2 regions of the Kitasatospora sp. NPDC059648 genome follow, and region 2 is predicted to be linked to the other one. Evidence: riboswitches for the same ligand, from Rfam matches in the RefSeq annotation. Region 2 holds a riboswitch; the other holds the start of a gene.

Region 1 (11,349 bases), on a different contig from region 2:
GGCGGCTCCTCGTGAGGGAGCGGGCCGTCCAGCAGGGCCGGCGCGTGGAAGGAGCCGACGACCACGGCGATCCGTTGTCCGTCTGCCGAGGCGGCCCGGATGCGGGCGCGCATCCAGGCCTCACGGCGCAGGTCGTACGGGTCGACTCCGGGGCCGGTCTCGGCGTCGTGCCGCAGGGCCCAGCCGACCAGCAGGGCGGCGCGCCGGACGGCGTCCGGGGTGGAACCGGGAGCGGCGGTCTCGACCAGGCGGTCCCACAGGTCCTCGTCCGAGGCGCGGCCGGTGAGGCGCTGGCGCAATGCGTCCGCGACGCCGGGATCCTTCGGACCCTCGGCCCGAAGGCGGTCGTGGGCTCCTTCGGCGCCGCCGGGGGCTCCAGGGGCTCCGGGGCCGGTGCGGTGGGCGAGCGGGAGGTCGCAGGCGATGGCCTGGACGCCGTTGCGCCGGGCCCAGCGCAGCGCGACGAGTTCCGGGGAGAAGTCGGCGAAGGGGTAGAAGGCGAGTCGGCCGGAGTCGTCCGGGCCGGCCGGGGCCGCGGCGAGGGCGACCGGGGCCTCGGTGGCCGCGTCGGCGAGCCGGTCGAGCCAGGGCTGGAACTCGGCGGGCAGTTCGACCAGGACCGCCTCGGGACGGGCGGCGTCGAGCAGCGCGGGGAGGACCGCGCTGAGCGACGGTGCGTGGTGGCGCACGCCGATCAGGTAGGGCCCGGGACGGTCGGTGCCGGAGCCGGCCAGCCGGTCGGTCTCGGCGCGGACGTCGAAGTCGGCGGCAGGGTGTCCGCCGGCCCCGAGGGCGTCGTCCGGGGTGGGCTTCACCGCGCTGCTCGTCATCGTCAGGCCTCCAGCGCCGAGCGGAGCTCCCACAGGGTGCGCCAGGTGGCGGCGCCCTGTTCGGCGCGGCGGCGGACCGGCCCGTCCCAGTAGCCGAGCAGCCGGGCCGCGTCCGCCGGGTCGTCCTTGCGGACCACGCCGAGGAGTTGGCCGGGGAGGCGGCCGAGGAGGTCGCCGCCGTCGGGCAGGTAGGCGGCGGTGACGCCGAGCGCGGTGGCGACGGAGACGGCTTCGGCAGTGCTCATCACGGTGGACGGTCGCTCGACGTCCCAGCCCTCGGTGGAGCGGCCGGTGCGCAGGTCGCGGAAGGCGGTGACCAGGGCCTCCAGGACGGCGTCGTCGACGGCGTAGCTCGCACCGGCCCGGGCGACGGCGGTGGTGGACTGGCGGCGGACCAGTTCGACCTCGGCGGCGAGGCTGCCGATCGGGCCGACCGTCTCGAAGTTGAACCGCCGCTTGAGGGCGGCGGACATCTCGCTGACGCCCCTGTCCCGAAGGTTGGCGGTGGCGATCAGGGTGAAGCCCGCGGCGGCGTGCAGCTGCCCGTCCGGGGTGCCGGCCAACTCGGGTACCGCGATGCGCCGTTCGGAGAGCAGGGAGACCAGCGCGTCCTGCACCTCGGGCAGGCAGCGGGTCACCTCCTCGACCCGGGCGACGGCCCCGGTGGTCATCGCGGTGAGCACCGGGGAGGGGACGAGGGCTTCGCGGCTGGGGCCCTTGGCGAGCAGCAGGGCGTAGTTCCAGCCGTACTTGAGCTGGTCCTCGGTGGTGCCCGCGGTGCCCTGGACGGTGAGCGCGCTGGTGCCGCAGACGGCGGCGGCGAGGAGCTCGGAGAGCATCGACTTGGCGGTGCCGGGCTCGCCGACGAGCAGCAGGCCACGCTCCCCGGCAAGGGTGACGACGCAGCGTTCGACCAGGGCGCGCTCGCCGACGAACTTGGGCTCGATCACCAGGCTGCGGCGCCCGGCCTTGAGCTTCTCGCCGCCGCTGCCCATGACGAAGGTGACGACCGCGCGCGGGGTGAGGCGCCAGCCGGGCGGGCGCGGGCCGCCGTCGTGGGCGGCCAGGAACTCCAGTTCGGCGGCGTGCTTCTCCTCGGGCGGGACGATCTGCCGTACCGGGGAGTCGGCGGCGGCGGTGGTGACGGTGGTGGTCACGGCGGTGGTGGTCATCGGCGGGCCTTCCTGCGCTTGCCGGTCTGGAGCTCTTCGTAGCCGGGGACGTCGCCGTCGACGGTGCGCTGCCACGCGAGGGCGAACAGCTCCGGGACGGGCAGGTGCGGCAGCACCGGCTGGTGGGTGGGCAGTTCGTACAGGGCGGCCTTCCAGGTCTCCACCGGCAGGGCGGGCGCCTTGGCCTCCTGCCAGCCGCCGGGCAGGAAGAGGCTTCGGCCGGCCCGGGCCCGCTTGGCCTCCAGCACCAGGCCCGCGGCCGCGAGCTCGGCGCGGGCGCGCTTGAGCCGGGCGGGCTTCCAGCCCGTCCAGCGGGCGGTGTTGCGGTCGGTCGGGTCGGGCAGGGCGAGCAGTTGGAGGTGGAGCGCGGCCGCGTCCTCGCCGAGGCCGTGGGTGCGGGCCGCCTCGGCGACCAGCTCGGGGGCGGACAGCTGCGGGTTCTGCAGCCAGGCCGGGCCGTCGCCGGTGGCCGTCACCGCGGCGGCGGAGGCGGCCAGGCGCTCCGGTTCGCCGCGCAGGACGGACTGGATCGCGGCCCGCTCGGTACCGAACCAGTAGCTGCCGGAGAGCCCGTCGAGCAGTTCGAGCAGGGGGTCGTCCGGGCCGGTGAGGGCGGCCGGGCGCAGCCAGACCCGCTCGAACTCGGCGTGGTACGGGGTGAGGACGAGCGCCGGGCCGCAACGGACCAGGCCGTCCGGGTCGGCCCCGCCCTCGGCGGGCAGGCCGAAGTGGGGGCGCAGTACGGCGGCCAGCGAGGCGCCCTTGGCGGTGCGGACAAGATCGAGGTCGAGCAGCAGCTCCGGGTCGGCCAGCCGCTCGCGCAGCGCGGTGGCGGCCCGGGGCATCAGCGGTCGCAGCGGGCTGTCGGCGGGCAGGTGGTAGGCGAGCCAGCGCAGGGCGCGGATGGTGGTGCCCAGCGCTCCGGACTCGGGGACGGCGGAGGCGTCCTCGGGCGCCAGTCGCGGGGTGCCGTGGCCGTCGTCGGTGAGCCGGAAGGTGGTGGTGCCGGTCAGCCAGGGGGTGTGGCCGGGGTTGAGCACCGCCTCGATGGTGGTGATGGGCACGCCCTGGACGCCGGCCTGCGCCTCCTCGGGGAGGGTGACGAGCCGTCCGAAGTGGCGGATCCAGGCCTCGGCACCGGCGGCGAGGTCGGGGCCCTCGGTCCACAGCCGCTTCGGGTCGTCGGTGGGCAGCAGGGCGGCCCAGACGCCGGCGATGCCGTCGTGGTCGTGTCCGCGCAGCCAGTGCTGGGCGGCCCTGACCTCGGCGGGCTTGAGGCCGTACTCGGCGGGCACCTGGGCGTTGCCCCAGTGCAGCAGGCCGGACGGCGGGCTGAGCAGCAGGGTGGCGCGGGTGGTGCCGATACCGGTGAGTTCGGCGAAGGCGGCAGCGCGGGCGCCGTCCCACGGGAGGGTCCCGCGCAGGGCGGCGACCCTGCAGAACTTGGCGACCCAGGCGGCGCTGACCCGCTCCTCGGTGCCGCGCTCCTCGACGGTGGTGAAGTGGGCGACGGGACCGAACCCGCCGCTCGGGTCGTGGTCGACGGCGAGCCAGTGCACCGTGCCGTCGGTGTACTGGCGGCGGTGGCCGAGGATGACCACGGTGCGGTCGCCGCGGCGCAGCACCTCGCCCTGGCGGTGGCCGGCCGGCCGGCTGGTCCCGGTGCTGTCGGCGGGCTCGGCGAGGACGATCTCGCGCAGGGTGGCGCCGCGGTCGGCGAGCGGGCCCTTGCTGAGTTCGCTGAGCAGCAGCACCAGCGAGGAGCGGTGGGCCGGGTCGGTGAGCGGTGCGGCGACGGCGTGGGCCAGGACGTCCAGCCGGCCGAGCAGGTGCAGCCAGCCGTGGTTGGCGTCGCCGCCCTGCACGGTGACGGTCGCCGGGGTGCTCCAGCCCTCGCCGCTCGCGGCGGGCGGGTCGGCGAGGACGGCGCTGACGGCGCGCAGGTTGTTGAGCGTCCAGCAGCGGTCGGAGCTGCCCCAGCCGCCGCCGAAGCCGCCGATCCCGGGGAGCACCGTGCCGACGGCGTCGCGCAGTTCGTGGTCGCGGCCGTGCGCGGGCCGCCACTCGGCCGCCTCGGCCTTGGTGGGCCGTTCGGCGTCGGGCTGCGGGAGGAAGCGGGCCGTCCGGTCGAGCAGGTCGGCGGCGGCGCGGGCGAGCCCGGCGACGCCGGCCAGCAGCAACGGGTGGGTGATGCCGGGCAGGGCGGCGCCGACCGCCTCGACCGGCAGGCTGTTGCGGGCCTCGCCGCGCTGGGCGAGCGGGCGCCGGACGCCCTGGACGGTCAGCCAGCGCTGCTCGTCCTCCGGGACGGGTTCGGTGTCGACGGGCCAGGCGAGGTCGATCAGCTGGGCGGCCTGCTCGGCGGTCAGGGCGCGCAGGACCCGGGAGCCCGCCTCGTCGCGGGGCCGCAGGGCGTGCCAGTGGTCGTACGGCGGGACCAGCGCCGTGCCGGCGGCGGCGAGTTCGCCCGGCTTGCAGGAGCGCAGGGCGGTGGTGCGGTCGGAGCGTTCGGCGAGGTCGGGCAGGCCGAGGTCGAGGAACTCGCCGGTGCGGCTCACCACCGGGCCCTGCGCGCCGGGCAGGGCGAGCCGGCCGACCGGAAGGACGTGGGTGTCGTTGTGGTCGTTCAGCGGCAGGACGATGCGCCGTCCGTCGGCGGTGAAGGTGGTGACGGCGCGTCCGGGGTCGCGGCGGACCCAGCTGCCGAGCACGGTGCCGTCGGTGCCGAGCGGGGTGCCCTCCAGGCCGGGCTGCACCGGGAGCAGAGCGGTGCTGCCGATGACGAGCCGGCCGGCCTCGGCCGTGGCGGCGATCAGGGGCGGTTCGGCGGTGCGGCCCAGGATGCCCGTGGCCGGGTCGAGTTCGCGCAGGACGAGGCCGCCGTCCTGGGCGTGGCGCACCGTCCAGTGGCCCGTGCCGTCGCCGAGGACGGGGTGCTCCTCGGGCAGGGTGGTGTCGCCGGGGTGCAGCGGGCGGGTGCCGGTGGTGCGGCCGCCGCCGGGCAGTGGCAGGGAGGCGGCTTCCGGGTGGCGGTCGCCGTAGTAGTAGCCGGTGATGGTCCGGCCGGTCAGCTCGAAGGTCTGGTCCGGTCGGCCGGACCAGTACGCCTTCTGCTCCCGGCCCTCGGACCAGACGACGAGGAGTTCGCCGTCGACGAACCGCAGCCGGGGCCGGTTGCGCACGCCCGGCAGCGGGGGCAGTCGCAGGGTGTGTTCCAGCACGATGCCCTGCGGCCCTACCACGAGGGCCCGGTCGTGGCGGGCGAGGACCAGGTACGGCCAGGCGTCCTCGACGATCAGGTCGTTCAGGCCCCGGATGCGGTGGCCGGGGGCGGTGTCCGGGAGAGCGTCCGGGGCGGGCGGGTCGGCGAGCCGGCCGAGCGCCTCCTCCAGGGCGGGCCAGCCGAGTTCGTCCAGGATGCCGGTGGCGAGGGCGCGGGTGAGCAGCCCGGTGACGTCGAGCGCGGCGATCCTCGCGGCGGCTGCCGGGGCGACCGTGCGGATGGCGGTGCGGTACTGCGTCAGCGAGCGGACCAGGTCGTCGGCGCCGGCCAGGCCGCGGACGGCGGCGAGTTCGTCGGCGCGCTCCTCGGCCCACTCCGTGAACAGCTCGTTCAGCAGCGGCAGGACGGCGGCCCGGTGCCGGACGGCCGCCTCCCAGGCGGACGGGGCGGAGCGGCGCAGCAGCGGCCGGAAGCGCTCGTCGGCGGCGACGGCCGCGAGGGCGGCGGCGTCCGGACCGCTCTGGCCGACCCACTCGCGCAGGTCGAAGCCCAGGCCGGCCGGCGGGTCGGCGACCGGGACGCCCGCGGCCAGCAGCAGGTTCAGCAGGTCGAGTCGGGTGTGGCTGACGCGGATGCCGGTGAACAGGTCGACCGGGACGTCGTCGGCGCGCAGCCGCTCGACCATCCGCCCGGCCAGGGCGAGGGTGGCCGGGCAGCTGGGGCGGCTGCGCCAGCCGCGGCCGAGGTGGTGGCACCAGCGCTGGAGCCAGGCGGCGGCGGGCTCGGCGCCCTCGGGGCGGGCGCCGGTGAGCAGCGCCTCCGCGCCGGTCTCGGCGAGGACCGCCAGCCAGGCGGTGTCGTGCGGGGCGGCGTCGGTGCCGGAGGCGGCCGGATCGGGCAGCAGCTCCAGCAGGCGGGTGCGGACGGCGGCGTCGTTCCTGCCCAGGTCGACCAGCGCGCCGTGCCAGGACTTCCAGAACGCCGCGGGCGCCCGGTTGACCGCCGGGGAGTCCAGCAGCTCGGCGAGCAGGGCCCGTTCGTGCTCGGTGCGGTCCAGCCCGGCCGCCCGGATCAGCGCGCGGGCGTCCTCGGCGACGCCGGCGTACGGGGCCATGCCGGCCGCGGAGCGCTCGGTGCACAGTTGGCGGAAGCGCTGCCAGGCGGTCAGCGGGTCGAGCCGCTGGGCGAGCTCCTTGACGTACTGGCGCAGGGACTTGACGGTGAGCGCGCCGGCCAGGGCGAACTCCAGGAAGACCGCGCGCAGCCGCTCCTCGTCCACGGCCAGGTTGTGGGTGCGCTCGGCCTCGCGGGCCTTGCCGAACCAGGCGGCGGCGTACGTCCGGTTGTCGTGGGCGAGGAAGATCCGGCCGACCTCCTCGCAGAAGGTGGGCAGGAAGTGCGGCACGGCGCGGCCGAGCCGGGTGGCGAGCGCGTCGAAGCCGTCCTTGGCGGCGCCGGGCTTGGAGCGGGCCTGGCGGGCCAGCCGCTCCAGGTCCTTGACCAGGGCGAGCGCGTGGTGCCCGTTGGCGGGGTCGTGGACCAGTGCCCAGGCCGGGAAGCCGAGCGCCTCCTGGCGGACCTGGCCGACCTCGGCGGGCTCGCCCTCGGGGGCGAGGCCGAGGAACTCCAGGGCGAGGTCCTCGGCGCGGCCGAGCGCACCGGGGACCAGCCGGACGATCCGGCGGCCGTCCAGGGCGGGGTGGGCGTAGCCGCGGGCGGTCAGCACGTCGGCGGCGCTGTCGGGGCCGCCGGCGCCCGGCAGCGTGCCGGGCGGGAGGACGGCGCCGGCGTCGAGCAGCGTTTCGGGCGTCGCGGCGCCCCGGTTCGGGACGGTGGTGGTCATGCGGCTTCCTCCCCCTCGATCGTGCGGCCCGCGTACAGGGCGGCGGCCATCCTCGTGCCCTCGGACCAGGCGACCGGCCCGACCTCGGCGAGCGGCAGGGCGCGGCCGTCGGGGCCGGCCCAGCTGAGCGCGCCCGTCTCGCAGGCGTCGTACTCGTAGTAGTCGCCGACCCACACCCGGGCCTCGACGGTGCGGCCGCCCTCGGTGATCGACTGCACCGCGGAGCCGCCGCGGACCCGGCAGCCGAGCCGGGTGCAGCGCCCGACCAGCTCGCGCAGCTCGCGGTAGCGGCCGCCGGCGTAGGTGGTGACCTCGGTGCCGGCCGACGGGTCGTCGGGCCGGTGCCAGACCTCGCGGTAGAGCTGCTGGACCCGCTGGGAGACGCCGAGTTCGACGGCGAACTCGCGCAGGTCGTCGAGGTCCGGGAGGAGCACCGGGTGGGGTATCAGGACCTCGCCGTCGGTGAGGCGGACGGTGTCGCCGTCGAGGTCGACCAGGCCGAGGCCGCGCTCGGCGTCCGCGTCGCGCAGGAAGCCGGCGACGGCGCCGTCCGGGCCGGTGACCACGACGTCCCGCAGGACGGCCCGCCAGGCGTCGTCCGGCCAGACGGCGGCGAGCACGGCGGCGGGCACCGGCAGCGAGCGCACCATCCACCGCTCGACGTCCTCCTGGCAGCGACGCTCGTGCGCGGCGAGCCACTCGGAGAGCTGCTTGAGCTGGGCGACCACCGGGTCGTCACCGAGCTTCGACGGCAAGGACTTGAGCGCGCGCCCCGCAGCGTTGCGGCACACCACCCTGCCCTCGTCGTCGAGCGCGACGCGGTACCCTCCCGCGCCCGTCTCCACCCATGCCACGGCCGTACTCCTCCCACCGGGAACGACGTCTGATCTCGTGCTGACCAGCGATGCGAGGAACGTAGCGAGGGGTACTGACAACACGACGGGCGGGGGGGAGGCTCGTGGTGGGCGGGAGAGTCGAAACCACTCGCACGAGTGAGCGATGGCGGGGCGGGAAGGGCTCGGCGGGCCCCGAACTCAGGCCGTGGCGGGCGGGCCGAAGCCGGCCGGCGCGCGCGGGACGACCACCGGCGCCCCGTCGTCGGGCGCGGGCAGCACGTGGCTGTCGATGTCGTACAGCGCCCGCACCAGCGAGGCGTCCACGACCTCCCGGGGCGGCCCGCAGGCGACCACCGCGCCGTCCCGCAGGGCGACCAGCAGGTCGGCGTAACGGGCGGCCGCCGCGAGGTCGTGCAGCACCATCACCACCGTCCGCCCGCCCGCCGCGACCTGCCGGACGAGCTCCAGCACCTCCACCGCGTGCCCGAGGTCGAGCGCGCTGGTCGGCTCGTCCAGCAGCACCACCGGGGTGTCCTGGGCGAGCACGATGGCGAGCCAGCAGCGCTGGCGCTGGCCGCCGGAGAGCTGGTCGAGGCGGCGGTCGGCGAGGGCGTCGACGCCGGTGGCGCGCAGCGCCCCGGCGGTGAGCCGTTCGTCGTCCCTCCCGGGTCCGGCTCGCCTGCCTGCTGCTGGCCGTCGCGCTCGCCGGGCTGGCGGTCGGGGTCTGCGGGCCGGTCGGCTTCGTCGCCCTCGCCGCACCCGTGATCGCCGCACGACTGGCCGGCCCCTCGCGCGTGCCCGTGCTCGGCTCGGCGCTGACCGGCGCGCTGCTCGTCGTCCTCGCGGACACCGTCGGGCGGGTGCTGATCGGCGGGGTCGAAATCCCGGTCGGCATCGTGACCACCGTGCTCGGCGGACCAACGCGCTCTCCCAGTCCGGCTCCTTCTGGTGGCCGGACGGCGCCGAGTTCGGCTCCGGCAGCGAATGGCTCACCCGTCGCTTCGGCGCCGAACCGCGGCGCGAGGCCCGCTTCTACGTCGAAGTCGGCCTGCAGGAACGGCTGCTGCTCGCCCAGAACCGGCACCTGCGGGACGTCCTCACCGCACGTGGCTACGACGTCGGGTACCGCGAGTTCAACGGCGGCCACGACTACGCCTGCCGGCGCGGGCGGCCTGGCCGACGGGCTGGCGCACCTGCTGGGGTCACCCACATGGACGGTTTCGGTCGGTTCGCACACTCCCGAGGCATCAGACGCCTAACGTCGGGAGCCCACACCGGATGACCTTGGGGGGTCAGCGATGAACGCGTCCTCGCCCGCCACGCCTCCGCCGACTCCCCGAGGCAGCGCGTCGGCGCGCCGCCCCGGACGAGATGTGCGCCGTACCCGGCCCGCCAAGACGACGCACCCCTGGAGGCGTCATGGCTGCTGTCGATACACCCATCGCCCGTCCGCTGGACGTGCGGTGGATCCACGGCTCGCCGTCCGCGAAGCACAACACGGACCCGGACATCCAGGTCCACGAGTACGACGAGCACACCGTCATCCTGCGGCAGAACAAGGCGGTCAACTACGAGGCTCCGTTCCTGTTCCTGCTGTTCGGGACGGAACGGGCCGTACTGATCGACACCGGGGCGACGGCTGAGCCCGAGTACTTCCCGCTGCGCGCCGTCGTCGACGAGCTGATCACGCGACGGCTCGCCCACGACCCCCGCGACGACTACCCGCTGCTGGTCCTCCACACCCACCCGCACGGCGACCACATCGCGGGCGACGGGCAGTTCGCCGACCGGACCGACACCACGGTAGTCGGCGCCGAACTTCCCTCCGCCTGGGCGTACTTCGACTTCGACCGGGACGCCGAGGCCGTCGCCCGCGTCGACCTCGGCGGCGGGCGGGTGCTGGAATGCCTGGCCACCCCCGGGCACCACGAGGCCGCCGTCACCTACTACGACCCGTGGACGGGCTTCCTGCTCACCGGCGACACCGTCTACCCCGGCCGGCTCTACATCGACGACTGGCCCGCCTTCGGCCGCACCATCGAGCGCCTGGTCGCCTTCGCCGAGAGCCGTCCCGTGACGCACGTCCTCGGCTGCCACATCGAGATGACCCGCACACCCGGCGTCGACTACCCGATCCGCACCACGTACCAGCCCGACGAACCGCCGCTCCAGCTCACCGTCGACCATCTGCGCCGCATCCACGCAGCCGTCACCGAACTGGGCGACCGGCCCCGCCGCCACCGGATGGGCGACCTCATCCTCTGGCCGAACGAGTAGCGTCCATCAGAGGTTGGCTGCGGCGTACCGCACGTCGCCGCCGGGCTGCGGGAGCAGGTAGCCGATCTGCCGGACGTCCGGGGCGCGGCCGCCCAGCGCCGCCGCATGGGTGAAGTCGGACACCTCCCACCCGATCACCGCGAGGCTGAACGGCACGGCCCGGTACACCTCGGCACCGACGCCGGCGAGCCAGTCGTCCAACACCGCCGACCTGGTCACCTGCCGCCCGCCGCCGTACGACACCCCGGCCTGCTCCAGCGCGCCGAGCGGAACGTAGTCGGGGTTCATGCGCTCTCCTCCAACGGTCCTGCCACCGTACGACGGTATCGGCAGCCGGGCGGGTCTTCCCGCTGGTCCGAACGGGCATCCGACTGGAATGCTGACCTGCATGAACAGAGATCAACTTGGTCGGCTCATCGGCTCAGGCTTCGGGCTCGTCTTCGTCGAGGCCAATGCGGGTGCGCTGCCGACGGGGGTGGCCGTCCCGCTGCGGGCGGTCGGGGTGGCCGTGTTCCTCGCTCTGGTGCTGCTCGGGCGGCGTCGGCCACAGGCGGCGGCCGAGTCCGGGGGTGAGCCCCGGGGTGAGCCCGGGGGTGCGAGCTTCGGGGGGCGGTACTGGCTGGTGGTGGTGGCCGAGGTGGTGGCGATCGCCGTCGGGTTGGCGGTGATCAACAAGGTGCTGCACACGCCACAGGCCACGGTGGGGTGGATCGCCCTGGTGATCGGGGTGCACTTCTTCGGGCTCGCGGTCGCCTGGCAGCGGCCCGCGCTGCGCCTGCTCGGGGCGGGGATGGCGGCCTGCGGCGCGCTCGGGATGGTGCTGGCGTTCTGCGGCGCCCCCGCAGCCGTGGTCGCGCTGGTGGCCGGGATCGTGCCCGGCGCGATGCTGTTCGCCTCGGTGTGGTGGTCCGGCCGGGCGGTGGTGGCGCCCGGCCGGACGGGCTGACCCTCAGTCCGCGGCGGAGCCGACCGGCAGGCGTCGGGTGAGCAGGGCGCCGGCGGCGACCAGGGCTGCGGTGAGGGCGAGGGCGATGCGGTAGGGGGGCGTCGGCGAGGGCGCCGATCAGGGCGGCGGTCACGGCGATGCCGAGGGCGCCGCCGAGGGTGCGGAGGATGGTGAACAGGGCCATCGCCCGCCCCATGGCGGGTGGTGGGACGTCGGCGAAGC
Region 2 (11,349 bases):
CGTACGGGCGCGTTCGGGCCCCCGGAGAATCCGAGTCGGCACCGTAGAGGGGCGTCCACCATCCGTAGATGGTAGTAGGCGTCCCGGTGGTTCCCGTGAGCCTCTCCCGTGATGGTGCTCTCTCCGGCCCCGCTCCCGCCCGCCGGTTCGGCCGTACGGGTGTTCGTCCGGCGTGGCGGGGTTTCGAGTGTTGCGGTGTCCGACCGGGGCCGTTCTGCGGGATCATGTGTGGCATGACGGCGGCCCATTCGCACGGAGGCCGGTCGCACACCGGCCGTCTGCTCGTCGCGACGCCCGTGCTCACCGACCCCAACTTCGCCCGGGCGGTGGTACTGCTCCTCGACCACGACGCCGAGGGGGCGCTCGGCGTGGTGCTCAACCGGCCGACGCCGGTCGAGGTGGGCAGTGTCCTGGACGGCTGGGGCAGACTCGTCGGCCAGCCGGCGGTGGTCTTCCAGGGCGGGCCGGTGGCGCTGGACTCGGCGCTCGGCCTGGCGGTCGCCCCGGGGGAGCCCAGCTCCGGCGAGCCGCTCGGCTGGCGGCGGGTGCACGGCGCGATCGGCCTGGTGGACCTGGAGGCGCCACCCGAGGTGCTGGCCGGGGAGCTGGGGAGCCTGCGGATCTTCGCCGGGTACGCCGGCTGGTCGCCGGGCCAGCTGGAGGCGGAGCTGGAGAGCGGCGCCTGGTACCTGGTGGACTGCGAGCCGGGGGACGTCTCCAGCCCCGAGCCGGAGCGGCTGTGGCGCGCGGTGCTGCGCCGCCAGCGCGGCCCGCTGGCCCTTCTGGCGACCTATCCGGACGACCCGACGATGAACTGAGCGGCCGCCCCCGGGGCCGGGCCCGCGGTGCGACACTGGCCCGGTTTCCGGGGGCGCCCATAGACTTGGCACTCATGAGCACTCTTGAGCCCGAGCGCGGCCTCGGCACCGGCACCCTGGTCGAGCCCGTCCCGCAGGTGTCCCACGGGGACGGCGACCACGAGCGCTTCGCGCACTACGTCCAGAAGGACAAGATCATGGAGAGCGCGCTCTCCGGGTCCCCGGTCGTGGCGCTGTGCGGCAAGGTGTGGGTGCCCGGGCGCGACCCGAAGAAGTACCCGGTCTGCCCGATGTGCAAGGAGATCTACGACGGCATCGGCAAGCCGCAGGGCGGCGACGGCGACAAGCAGTAGCCGTCCGTCCGCGGAACGCCGTTTTGCATAGCACCGCGTTTCGGAACTGGTCTATGCCAATCGTGGCGGGCCTGGGCAGGATGTCGGAATGGACCTCATTCCCGCACCTTCGAGTGCCGTCCGGCGCCCGGACGAGGACTTCCCGCTCGACGCCACCACCACGCTGACCGCGCCGCCCGGCCTGTCCGACGCCGAGCGGTGGCTGCGCGGCACGCTGTCCGCGGCCACCGGGCTCCCGCTCGGTCCGGGCCGGCCGGGCACGGGCATCGAACTGGTCCTGGACGACGCCCTGGCCGCCGAGGCGTACCGGATCTCGGTGCGCCCCGGCCACGCCCTGCTCGCCGCGGGCGGCCCGGCCGGTGCGTCGTGGGCCGCGCAGACCCTGCGGCAGCTGCTGGGACCGGACGCCTACCGCCGCTCCCCGCTGCGCCGGGAGGGCTGGGTGCTGCCCGGCGCGGACATCGCGGACGCGCCCCGGTTCGGCTGGCGCGGCGCGCTGCTGGACGTCGCCCGGCACTTCCTGCCCAAGTCCGACGTGCTGCGCTTCGTCGACCTGCTGGCCGCGCACAAGCTCAACGTGCTGCACCTGCACCTGACCGACGACCAGGGCTGGCGGGTGGAGATCAAGCGCTACCCGAGGCTGACCGGGCGCGGCGCCTGGCGGGAGCGCTCGATGGTGGGCTACCGGTCCGGGCAGCGCCGGGACGACCGCCCGCACGGCGGCTACTACACCCAGGACGACCTGCGCGAGATCGTCGCCTACGCGGCCGCGCGCGGGGTCACCGTCGTCCCGGAGATCGACCTGCCCGGCCACACCCAGGCCGCCGTCGCCGCCTACCCCGAGCTGGGCAACACCGACGTGGTGGACACCGCCGCGCTCGGCGTCTGGACGGACTGGGGGGTGAGCCACCACGTCCTCAACGCCTCCGAGGAGACCCTGCGCTTCTTCGAGGGGGTGCTGGAGGAGGTCCTGGAGCTGTTCCCGTCCGAGTTCGTCCACCTCGGCGGCGACGAGTGCCCCAAGGAGCAGTGGAAGGACAGCGCCGCCGCCCAGGCCCGGATCCGCGAGCTGGGCCTGGCCAACGAGGACGAGCTGCAGAGCCACGTCATCCGGCACTTCGACCGCTGGCTGGCCGAGCGGGGCCGTCGGCTGATCGGCTGGGACGAGATCCTGGAGGGGGGTCTCGCCGTCGCCACCACGCCGAAGGGCGCGCCGGTGCCCGAAGCGACGGGCGACGGGCGACCGGCGGAGGAGGGGGCGCCGGAGGGAGGAGCGTCGGCGTCGGGCACCGAGCGCCCGGAGGCGTGGGGGCGGTCACGCGCGGCGGTGTCGTCCTGGCGGGGGTTCGGCGGGGGGATCGCGGCCGCGAAGGCCGGGCACGACGTGGTGATGTGCCCCGAGCAGCACGTCTACCTCGACCACCGGCAGGCGGACGGGCCGGACGAGCCGATCCCGGTCGGCTTCGTGCGCACGCTGGAGGACGTCTACCGCTTCGAGCCGGTCCCGCCGCAGCTGGACGAGGCCGCCGCCCGGCACGTCATCGGCACCCAGGCCAACCTGTGGAGCGAGTTCGCGGACAGCGCCCGGGACGTCGACTACCGGGTCTTCCCCCGGCTGGTCGCCTTCGCCGAGGTTGCCTGGTCCGAGCTGCCCGCCGAGCCGGCCGAACGCGACTACCCGGGCTTCGAGCGCCGGCTGCGCGGCCACCTGGAGGTGCTGGACGCGCTCGGCGTCGAGTACCGCCCGCTGGACGGCCCGCATCCGTGGCAGCGCCGGCCCGGGGTGGCGGGGCGGCCGATCGAGGGGCCGCCGCCGGTGCGCTGAGCCGGTGCTCCGTTGCGCCGATGTGTCCTTCGGGAACTTATGGGCGGTCATCTGACGTCAAGAAAAGATGAACATCTGCCCCGGCTTGGTCAAGGCCGGGGCAGATACCGCCCGGTATCCGTACCAATCGGGCAGTCCCGTTCACCGGCCCCGAAATGATCATCGAGCATTGTGTGCCAGAGTTGCCCAACCCGGCCCGATCGCCCGTACCCTACGGCCAGGCCGGGCTGCTGACGCGGACAGTGCGGCCGCGGCCGCGGGCGGCGAGCGATCGATGAGCAAGTGGAGCACGGTGGGACCCAGGTGAACCGGACGATCATGCTGCCGGCCTCGCTCGACGAGGCCGTCGACGCGCTGGCCGCCGCCCCGGCCGCGGTACCGGTGGCCGGAGCCACCGACCTCATGGAGGCCGTCAACGCCGGACGGCTGCGCCCCGCCGCCCTGGTCGGGCTCGGCCGGATCACCGAACTGCGCGGCTGGCGCTACGAGGACGGCGGCACCGCCGTGCTCGGCGCCGGACTCACCCACGCCCGGATGGACCGCCCCGACTTCGCCGCGCTCATCCCCGCCCTCGCCGACGCCGCCCGCACCGCCGGCCCGCCGCAGGTCCGCAACGTCGGCACCCTCGGAGGCAACATCGTCACCGCCGCCCCGGCCGGCGACACCCTCCCGGTGCTCGCCGCCCTGGAGGCCACCGTCACCCTCGCCCGGGCCGGCGCCAGCCGCGAGGTACCGGTCAGTCACCTGCTGACCGGCCTGGACCCGGTGCGCCCGGGCGAACTGCTCACCTGGGTAAGGGTCCCGCTGCTGCACGCGCCGCAGGTCTTCCTCAAGGCCACCGGCCGCAGCGGTCCGGCCCGTGCCACCGCCTCCGTCGCGCTCGTCCTCGACCCGGCCCGGCGCGCCGTGCGCTGCGCCGTCGGCGCCGTCGCCCCGGTGCCGCTGCGCCCGCTGGAGGCCGAGGCCTGGGTGGCCGGCTGCATCGACTGGGACGGCAGCCGGGAGATCGACCCGGCGGCCGGCGCCGCCTTCGGCGAGTACGTGGCCGCCGCCTGCGTCCCCGACAACTACGGCGCCGAGGGCGCCTGGGAGGCCGTGACCGAGGGGCCGACCGCGGCCGCCGTTCGGCTGCGGCGTACCGTATCGGTGCTGGCCCGACGGGCACTGGGAAGGGCGCTGAAGTGACCACAGACCCCATCGAGACCCTCGACGCCGACCCGCTCGGCCTCGCCCCGCAGGTCAGTCGGGAGCTGCGCCCGTGCGCCTCCTACACGCTGCGGGTCAACGGTTTCGAACGGCCCGTCACCGACGCCTGGATCGGCGAGAGCCTGCTCTACGTGCTGCGCGAGCGGCTCGGCCTGGCCGGCGCCAAGGACGGCTGCGAGCAGGGCGAGTGCGGGGCCTGCTCGGTGCAGGTGGACGGCCAGCTGGTGGCCGGCTGCCTGGTGCCCGCCGCGCTGGCCGCCGACAGCGAGATCAACACCGTCGAGGGCCTGTCGGCCGGCGGTGCCGCGAGCGACGTCCAGCAGGCGCTGGCCGCCTCCGGAGCCGTGCAGTGCGGCTACTGCACCCCCGGCATGGCGATGGCCGTGCACGACCTGCTCCAGCGCAACCACCGGCCCACCGAGGTCGAGGCCCGGCAGGCGCTGTGCGGCAACCTCTGCCGCTGCACCGGCTACCGCGGCGTGCTGGCCGCCGTCCAGACCGTCGCGGACGCCCGCGCCCTGGAGGCCGAGGAGGCGGAGCGGGCCGCCGCTGCCGCCGCCGAGGAGGCCGCCGCCGAACCGTCCGCCGACGCCGGGGCACCGGACGCCGCCGCCGCGCCCGCCGAGCAGCCCCCCACCGTCGGGCAGCCGGCCGCCGTCGAGCCGGAGCCGGTGGTCGAGCCGCCGGTCTACGCCGACGCCGAGGCCTGGATCGAGCACGTCCCCCAGCCGCTGGCCGAGCCCGCCGCCGCCCCCGACCAGGCCCAGGTGCAGGTCCAGCCGCCGGTCGAACAGCCCTACGGCGACGGCGGTTACGACACCGGCGTGTACGACACCTCCGCCCTGACGGCGATGCAGCCCGGCATCCCCGCCCAGGCCGTCGACGACCAGGTGTACTACCAGCCGCAGGGCTACCCCGAGCAGCCGTACCAGGCCACCCCCGCCCACGGCACCTACGTGCCGGCCGGCTACCCGGACGGCCACCAGCAGCAGAACGGCTACGACACCGGCTACGACACCGGCTACGACGCCCCGGTCTACGAGCCCACCCCCGCGCACGGCACCCCGCTGCCGGGCGCCGTCCACGACGGCACGCCCCCGCACGGCACCCCCTACGCGGACCCGCACGGTGCCCCGGCCGGCGGTGTTGCCCCGGCCGGCGTCCCGACCACCGGCGTCCCCTACGGCGCCACCCCTGCCCACGGCATCCGGCTCCCCGAGGACGACCACGCATCATGACGTCGCCTACCGACATCGGCGCAGCACTCCAGCAGGACGGCGGCGAGGGCGACGCCGCACCGGAACCCTTCGGCCTGGGCAGCTCCCCGCTGCGCAGCGACGCGCTGCCGAAGGCGCTCGGCATCTACCCGTACGCCGCGGACCTGTGGGCCGAAGGGCTGCTGTGGGGCGCGGTGCTGCGCTCGCCGCACCCGCACGCCCGGATCCGCGGCATCGACACCTCGGCCGCGCTCGCCCTGCCGGGGGTGCACGCCGTGGTCACCGCCGCCGACCTGCCGCCCGGTCCGGACGGCCTGCCGGACGGCGCCCCGGCCGGCCCGATCGTCGCCGACCGGCCGGTGCTGGCCTCGGGCGTGGTGCGCCACCACGGCGAGCCGATCGCCGCGGTCGCCGCCGACCACCCGGACACCGCCCGGCTGGCGGTCGGCCTGATCACGGTCGACTACGAGCCGCTGGAGGCGGTCACCGATCCCGAGCAGGCCTTCACCGCCCCGGCGCTGCACCCGGACGGCAACCTGTTCCGCCACCTGCCGCTGCGCACCGGGGACCCGGACGCGGTCGGCGAGATCGTCGTCGAGGGCCTCTACCAGGTCGGCCGGCAGGACCCGGCCCCGCTCGGCGCCGAGGCCGGGCTGGCCGTGCCGCGCCCGGACGGCGGGGTGGAGCTGCACCTGTCCTCCACCGACCCGCACGGCGACCGCGACCGCACCGCCGCCTGCCTCGGCCTGGAGCCGGACCGGGTCCGACTGGTGGTCACCGGCGTGCCCGGCGCCACCACCGACCGCGAGGACCTCTCCTTCCAGGTCACCCTGGCGCTGCTGGCGCTGCGCACCGGCCGCCCGGTGAAGATGACCCTCACCCGCGAGGAGTCCTTCCACACCCACACCTCGCGCCACCCCGCCCTCCTGCGCTACCGCCACCACGCCGACGCCGAAGGCACGTTGGTGAAGGTGGAGGCGCAGATCCTGCTGGACGGCGGCGCCTACGCGGACGTCTCGGCCGAGGCGCTGGCCGCCGCGACGGCCTTCTCGGTCGGCCCGTACGTCTGCCCGAACGTGTTCGTGGACGCCTGGGCGGTGCGCACCAACAACCCGCCGGCCGGGCGGATGCGCGGCGAGGGCGCGCTGCAGGCCTGCTTCGCGTACGAGTCGCAGATGGACCAGCTGGCCGCCCGGGTCGGCGTGGACCCGGTGGAGATCCGGCGCCGCAACGCGATGTCCACCGGTGACCCGCTGCCCACCGGACAGGCCGTCACCTGCCCGGCGCCGGTGAAGGCGCTGCTGGACGCGGTGGCCGCCGAGCCGCTGCCGGCCCTGCCGGTGGACGACCCGGACGCCGAGTGGCTGCTGCCCGGCGGGCCCGGCGGCGCCGGGGACCCGGCGGCGGTGCGGCGCGGGATCGGCTACGCCGTCGGCATGGTGCACATGCTGGGCGCCGAGGGCGAGGACGAGGTCTCCACCGCCACCGTGCGGGTCAGCGGCGACCACGCCACGGTGATCTGCGCGGCCGTCGACGCCGGGCAGGGCTTCGCCACACTGGCCCGGCAGATCGTGCAGACCGTGCTGGGCGTCAGCGAGGTCTACATCGCGCCGGCCGACAGCGACCAGTCGATCGCCGGGCCCTCCGCGCGGGGCCGGCACACCTGGGTCTCCGGCGGGGCGGTCGAGCGGGCCGCGCTGATGGTCCGCCACCAGCTGCTGCAGCCGATCGCGGCCAACTTCGGGATGTCGGTGGAGCTGCTGCAGATCGCCGACGGCAAGATCACCTCCTACGACGGGGTGCTCGGCATGCCGGTCGTCGAGGCGCTGGAGGGCAAGGAGCTCTGGGCCACCGCCCAGTGCCGCCCGCACCCGACCGAGCCGCTGGACGAGTCCGGTCAGGGTGACGCCTTCGTCTCCATCTCCTTCTGCGCGATGCGCGCGGTGGTGGACGTGGACATCGAGCTGGGAGCCGTGCGGGTGGTCGAGATGACCGTCGCCCAGGACGTCGGCCGGGCGCTCAACCCGCGCCAGATCGAGGACCGGATCGAGGCGGGCGTGGCCCAGGGCGTGGGCCTGGCGCTGATGGAGGACCTGCAGACCGCGGGCGGGCTGCTGGGCAACCCGTCGCTCACCGGCTACCGGCTGCCCACCTCGCTGGACACCCCGGAGGTGCGGATCGCCGCGCTGCTGGAGGAGCGGGACGTGGTGGCCACCTTCGGCGCCAAGGCGGTCAGCGCGGTGCCGGCGGTGGTCGCGCCCTCGGCCGTCGCCGCCGCCGTCCGGGCCGCCACCGGCCTGCCGGTCGGCCGGCTGCCGATCCGGGCGGAGGACGCCGTCACGGCCTGAGCGGGGAATCCGGATCCGAATGCGCGGATCCGGAACGGAGAATGCGGAATTGCCGGTCGACCGTTTCGAGCCGACCGGCAATTCCCTTTTCGAGGCCGTGGCGGGAATTGAACCCGCGTACACCGCTTTGCAGACGGTTCCCTGAACCACTCGGGCACACGGCCAGTGAATTCAGGATGGCCGACCGCCCGAATGGGGTCAATGAACTCCTGTAAATTCTGTGTGGCAATGTGTGCTACCGTCGGAGGCGGTGGCCGTATTCTCCCCACCCCGGACGAGCGCGTCGTACCCGGTGACGACAAGACGACGCAGTTCAGCGGCAATCCGGCCGCTGTGGACTGCGGAGGTGCGGCCGTCATGGCTTGGCTCGTTCTGATCGTCTCGGGTCTCCTGGAGACCGTGTGGGCGGTGGCCCTGGAATCGTCGAAGGGCTTCTCCCGCCCCGTTCCCGGCCTCGTCTTCGGTGTCGCGCTGCTGTTCAGCATGGGTGGACTGGCGTACGCGATGCGCACCATCCCGATCGGCACCGGGTACGCGGTCTGGGTCGGCATCGGCGCGGTCGGCACCGCGCTCTACGGCATGACCGTCCTGGGCGACCCGGCGACGGCGGCCCGGATCGGCTGCCTGCTGCTGATCGTCTCCGGCGTGGTGGGGCTCAAGGTGCTGCACTGACCCCGGGGGCTTGGACCTAGGCCTGCGGACCGAGCGGGCCACCGACTCCGGTCAGGGGTCACCGAAGCAGACGGCCCTTACGATGCTACGTATGACCACTGCCTCCCCCACCTCGGTCGACTCCACCCCGATACCCAGCGGAACCGATCCCGGCGGTGGGGTCCTCAGCGGCCGCTACCGCGCGCTGACGCTGGGGATCGTGTCGGTGGTCCTGGTGATCGCCTTCGAGGCGACCGCCGTCAACACCGCGATGCCGACCGCGGCCCGCCAGCTGGACGGCCTCGGACTGTACGCCTTCGCCTTCTCCGGCTACTTCACCACCACGCTGTTCGCCCTGGTCGTCTCCGGCCAGTGGTGCGACCGCCGCGGCCCGCTGCAGCCGCTGTTCGCCGGCATCGCGGTGTTCGGCGCGGGCCTGGTGGTGGCCGGCACGGCCCCCGGGATGTGGGTGTTCGTGGCCGGGCGGGCGATCCAGGGCCTGGGCGGCGGGCTGGTGATCGTCGCGCTGTACGTGGTGGTCGGCCGGGCCTACCCGGAGCGGCTGCGGCCGTCGGTGTTCGCCGCCTTCTCCTCGGCCTGGGTGCTGCCCTCGATCGTCGGACCGCTGGTCTCCGGGGCCGTCACCCAGCACCTCGGCTGGCGCTGGGTGTTCCTGGCCGTGCCGGTGCTGATCCTGCTGCCGCTGGCGGTGATGGGCCCGGCGCTGGCCCGCTCCGAGCAGGAGCACCCCGTGCCGCGCGGCGCGGACTTCGACCGCCGCCGCACCCTGCTGGCCGCGATGGCCGCGATCGGCGCCGGGCTGCTGCAGTACGCGGGCCAGCGGCGCGACCTGGTCGGGCTGCTCCCCGGGACCGCCGGGGCGGCGCTGCTGGTGCCGGCCGTCCTGGGGCTGCTGCCGAAGCGGACCCTGCGCGCCGGGCGCGGGCTGCCGACCGTGATCCTGCTGCGCGGGGTCGCGGCGGGGGCGTTCTTCGCCGCCGAGGCCTTCATCCCGCTGATGATGACCACCCAGCGCGACTTCTCGCCGACGCTGGCGGGGCTCACCCTGACCAGCGGCGGGCTCTCCTGGGCGCTGGGCTCCTGGCTGCAGGGGCGGCCGGGGGCCGAGCGCTACCGCGGGGCGATGATCCGCGGCGGCTTCGTGCTGACCGCGGTGGCGATCGCGGGCGCCGCGCTGGTGCTGATCCCGGCGGTGCCCTCGTGGACGGCGTCGGTGGCCTGGGGGGTCGGTGGCGTCGGGATGGGGCTGACGGTCGCCAGCGTCAGCGTGCTGATGATGCGGCTCTCCGCGCCCGAGGACGCGGGGGCCAACTCGGCCGCGCTGCAGATGAGCGACGCGCTGGGCAACGTGCTGCTGACCGGCCTGGCGGGCGTGCTGTTCGCGGCGCTGGGCGGCGGCTCGCTCGCCGTCGCCCACGACGGCTCGGGGGCCGGGGGCTCGCCCGGCGCCTTCGCCGCGATCCTGCTGGTGATGGCCTCGGTGGCGGTGCTGGGGGCGCTGCTCTCCGGCCGGGTCCGCGCCAGGGCCTGACCGCCCGACGCCCGCGGTCAGCCGGCCGTGGCGGCGGGGGAGGGGACCGGGGGCGCCGCCGGGGTGCCGAGGAAGCTCTCCCAGCCGCCGGCCGGGGACTGGCCCGGGCCGAGGCTCTGCAGCTTGCGCAGCACCGCCGGGTCCTGGGCGTCCAGCCAGTCCACCAGCTGGCGGAAGGAGACCAGCCGGACCTCCGGCTTGCCCGCGATCGACCTGAGCGCGTCCTCGACGGCGTTCATGTAGATGCCGCCGTTCCACTCCTCGAAGTGGTTGCCGATGATGTACGGCGCCCGGTTGCTGTTGTAGGTGCGGTCGAAGCCCATCAGGTAGGAGTCCCGGGCCTGGGACTGGAAGCCGGGGTAGAGCGCCGGGTCGGCCTTGGTGTTGGGACCGCACTGGTTGAACATGATGTTGTAGTCCATCGACAGCACCTGGAAGGTGTGCCCGGGGAAGGGGATGGACTGCAGCGGGAGGTCCCACAGGGCGCCGCCCTGGATCTTCTGCGGCCACACCTGGGTGCCGTTGCCGCTGCTGTCGTAGCGCCAGCCGCGCTTGACCGCGGTGGGCAGCAGGTTGCGCTGCCCCTCCAGGCAGGGGGTGCGGCTGCCGATCAGCTCCTTGCGGTAGTCGAAGGGCAGCGCCGGCAGGTCGGTGAAGCCGGTGTTGGTGCGCCAGTTCGTCACGAAGTCCATCGCCTGCTGGATCTCGCTGTCCCACTCCTCCGGGGACCACTGGCCGACGCCGGTGGAGCCGCAGAAGTGGCCGTTGAAGTGGGTGCCGATCTCGTGGCCCTCCAGCCAGGCGGCGTGCACGTTCTCCAGGGTGTCGTGGATGTGCCGGTCGCTCAGGTAGCCGATCTCGGAGGCGCCGACCTTGTGCTGCGGCGGGCGGTACAGGTCCTTCTTGGACTCGGGCAGCAGGTAGAGCCCGCTGAGGAAGAAGGTCATCGAGGCGTTGTGCTCCCGGGCCAGCCGGCGGAAGCGGGCGAACAGGCCGTTGTCGAGCTCGCCGGCGCCGTCCCAGGAGAAGACCACGAACTGCGGGGGCCGCTGGCCGGGCTGGAGTCGTTCGACGACGGGCTGGTGGGGCTGGGGGCCGGTGTCCGAGGTGGAGCCGTCGCCGATCAGCACGGTCTGCGGCTTCTGCGGGGCCGGGGCCGGGGTGGCGCTCTGGCCGCCGGGCTTCGGGGCGACCGGGACGGCGTTGCCGGCCTTGTGCTCCCCGCTGCCGCCGGCCCGGTCGCTGCCGCAGCCGGTCGCGAGGGTGGCGGCGGTGGCCGCTCCGGCGGCCAGCAGGGTTCGGCGGGAGAGCGCGTCCATGGTCACTCCGTTCGTGAGGCTTTCGGCAGGCAGGCGGGCGGCAGGCGGGCGGCAGGAGGG

What was found. Region 2 has a riboswitch for guanidine ahead of ACFV1W_RS12905 (DMT family transporter). Riboswitches for the same ligand answer to the same signal wherever they lie in the genome.
Region 1: linked by a shared signal. The riboswitch ahead of ACFV1W_RS05750 (MBL fold metallo-hydrolase) and the one ahead of ACFV1W_RS12905 (DMT family transporter) in region 2 are both predicted to bind guanidine.

Annotation. Positions count from the first base shown of each region.
Region 1 covers NZ_JBHWDU010000005.1:179,670-191,018, forward strand. Annotated here, with positions in the region: gene ACFV1W_RS05715 (DUF5682 family protein) at 1-830, opposite strand, end outside; gene ACFV1W_RS05720 (AAA family ATPase) at 833-2,002, opposite strand; gene ACFV1W_RS05725 (hypothetical protein) at 1,999-7,068, opposite strand; gene ACFV1W_RS05730 (DUF4132 domain-containing protein) at 7,065-7,922, opposite strand; partial or broken gene ACFV1W_RS05735 (ABC transporter ATP-binding protein) at 8,103-8,540, opposite strand; partial or broken gene ACFV1W_RS05740 (iron chelate uptake ABC transporter family permease subunit) at 8,564-8,824, shown strand; partial or broken gene ACFV1W_RS05745 (alpha/beta hydrolase-fold protein) at 8,827-9,163, shown strand; guanidine-III (ykkC-III) riboswitch at 9,244-9,311, shown strand; gene ACFV1W_RS05750 (MBL fold metallo-hydrolase) at 9,324-10,181, shown strand; gene ACFV1W_RS05755 (hypothetical protein) at 10,188-10,469, opposite strand; gene ACFV1W_RS05760 (hypothetical protein) at 10,570-11,127, shown strand; partial or broken gene ACFV1W_RS05765 (MFS transporter) at 11,152-11,349, opposite strand, start outside.
Region 2 covers NZ_JBHWDU010000016.1:49,513-60,861, forward strand. Annotated here, with positions in the region: gene ACFV1W_RS12870 (YqgE/AlgH family protein) at 225-818, shown strand; gene ACFV1W_RS12875 (DUF3039 domain-containing protein) at 893-1,171, shown strand; gene ACFV1W_RS12880 (beta-N-acetylhexosaminidase) at 1,260-2,996, shown strand; gene ACFV1W_RS12885 (xanthine dehydrogenase family protein subunit M) at 3,315-4,181, shown strand; gene ACFV1W_RS12890 (2Fe-2S iron-sulfur cluster-binding protein) at 4,178-5,440, shown strand; gene ACFV1W_RS12895 (xanthine dehydrogenase family protein molybdopterin-binding subunit) at 5,437-7,767, shown strand; tRNA gene ACFV1W_RS12900 (tRNA-Cys) at 7,860-7,931, opposite strand; guanidine-III (ykkC-III) riboswitch at 8,015-8,080, shown strand; gene ACFV1W_RS12905 (DMT family transporter) at 8,125-8,439, shown strand; gene ACFV1W_RS12910 (MFS transporter) at 8,531-9,970, shown strand; gene ACFV1W_RS12915 (hypothetical protein) at 9,988-11,289, opposite strand.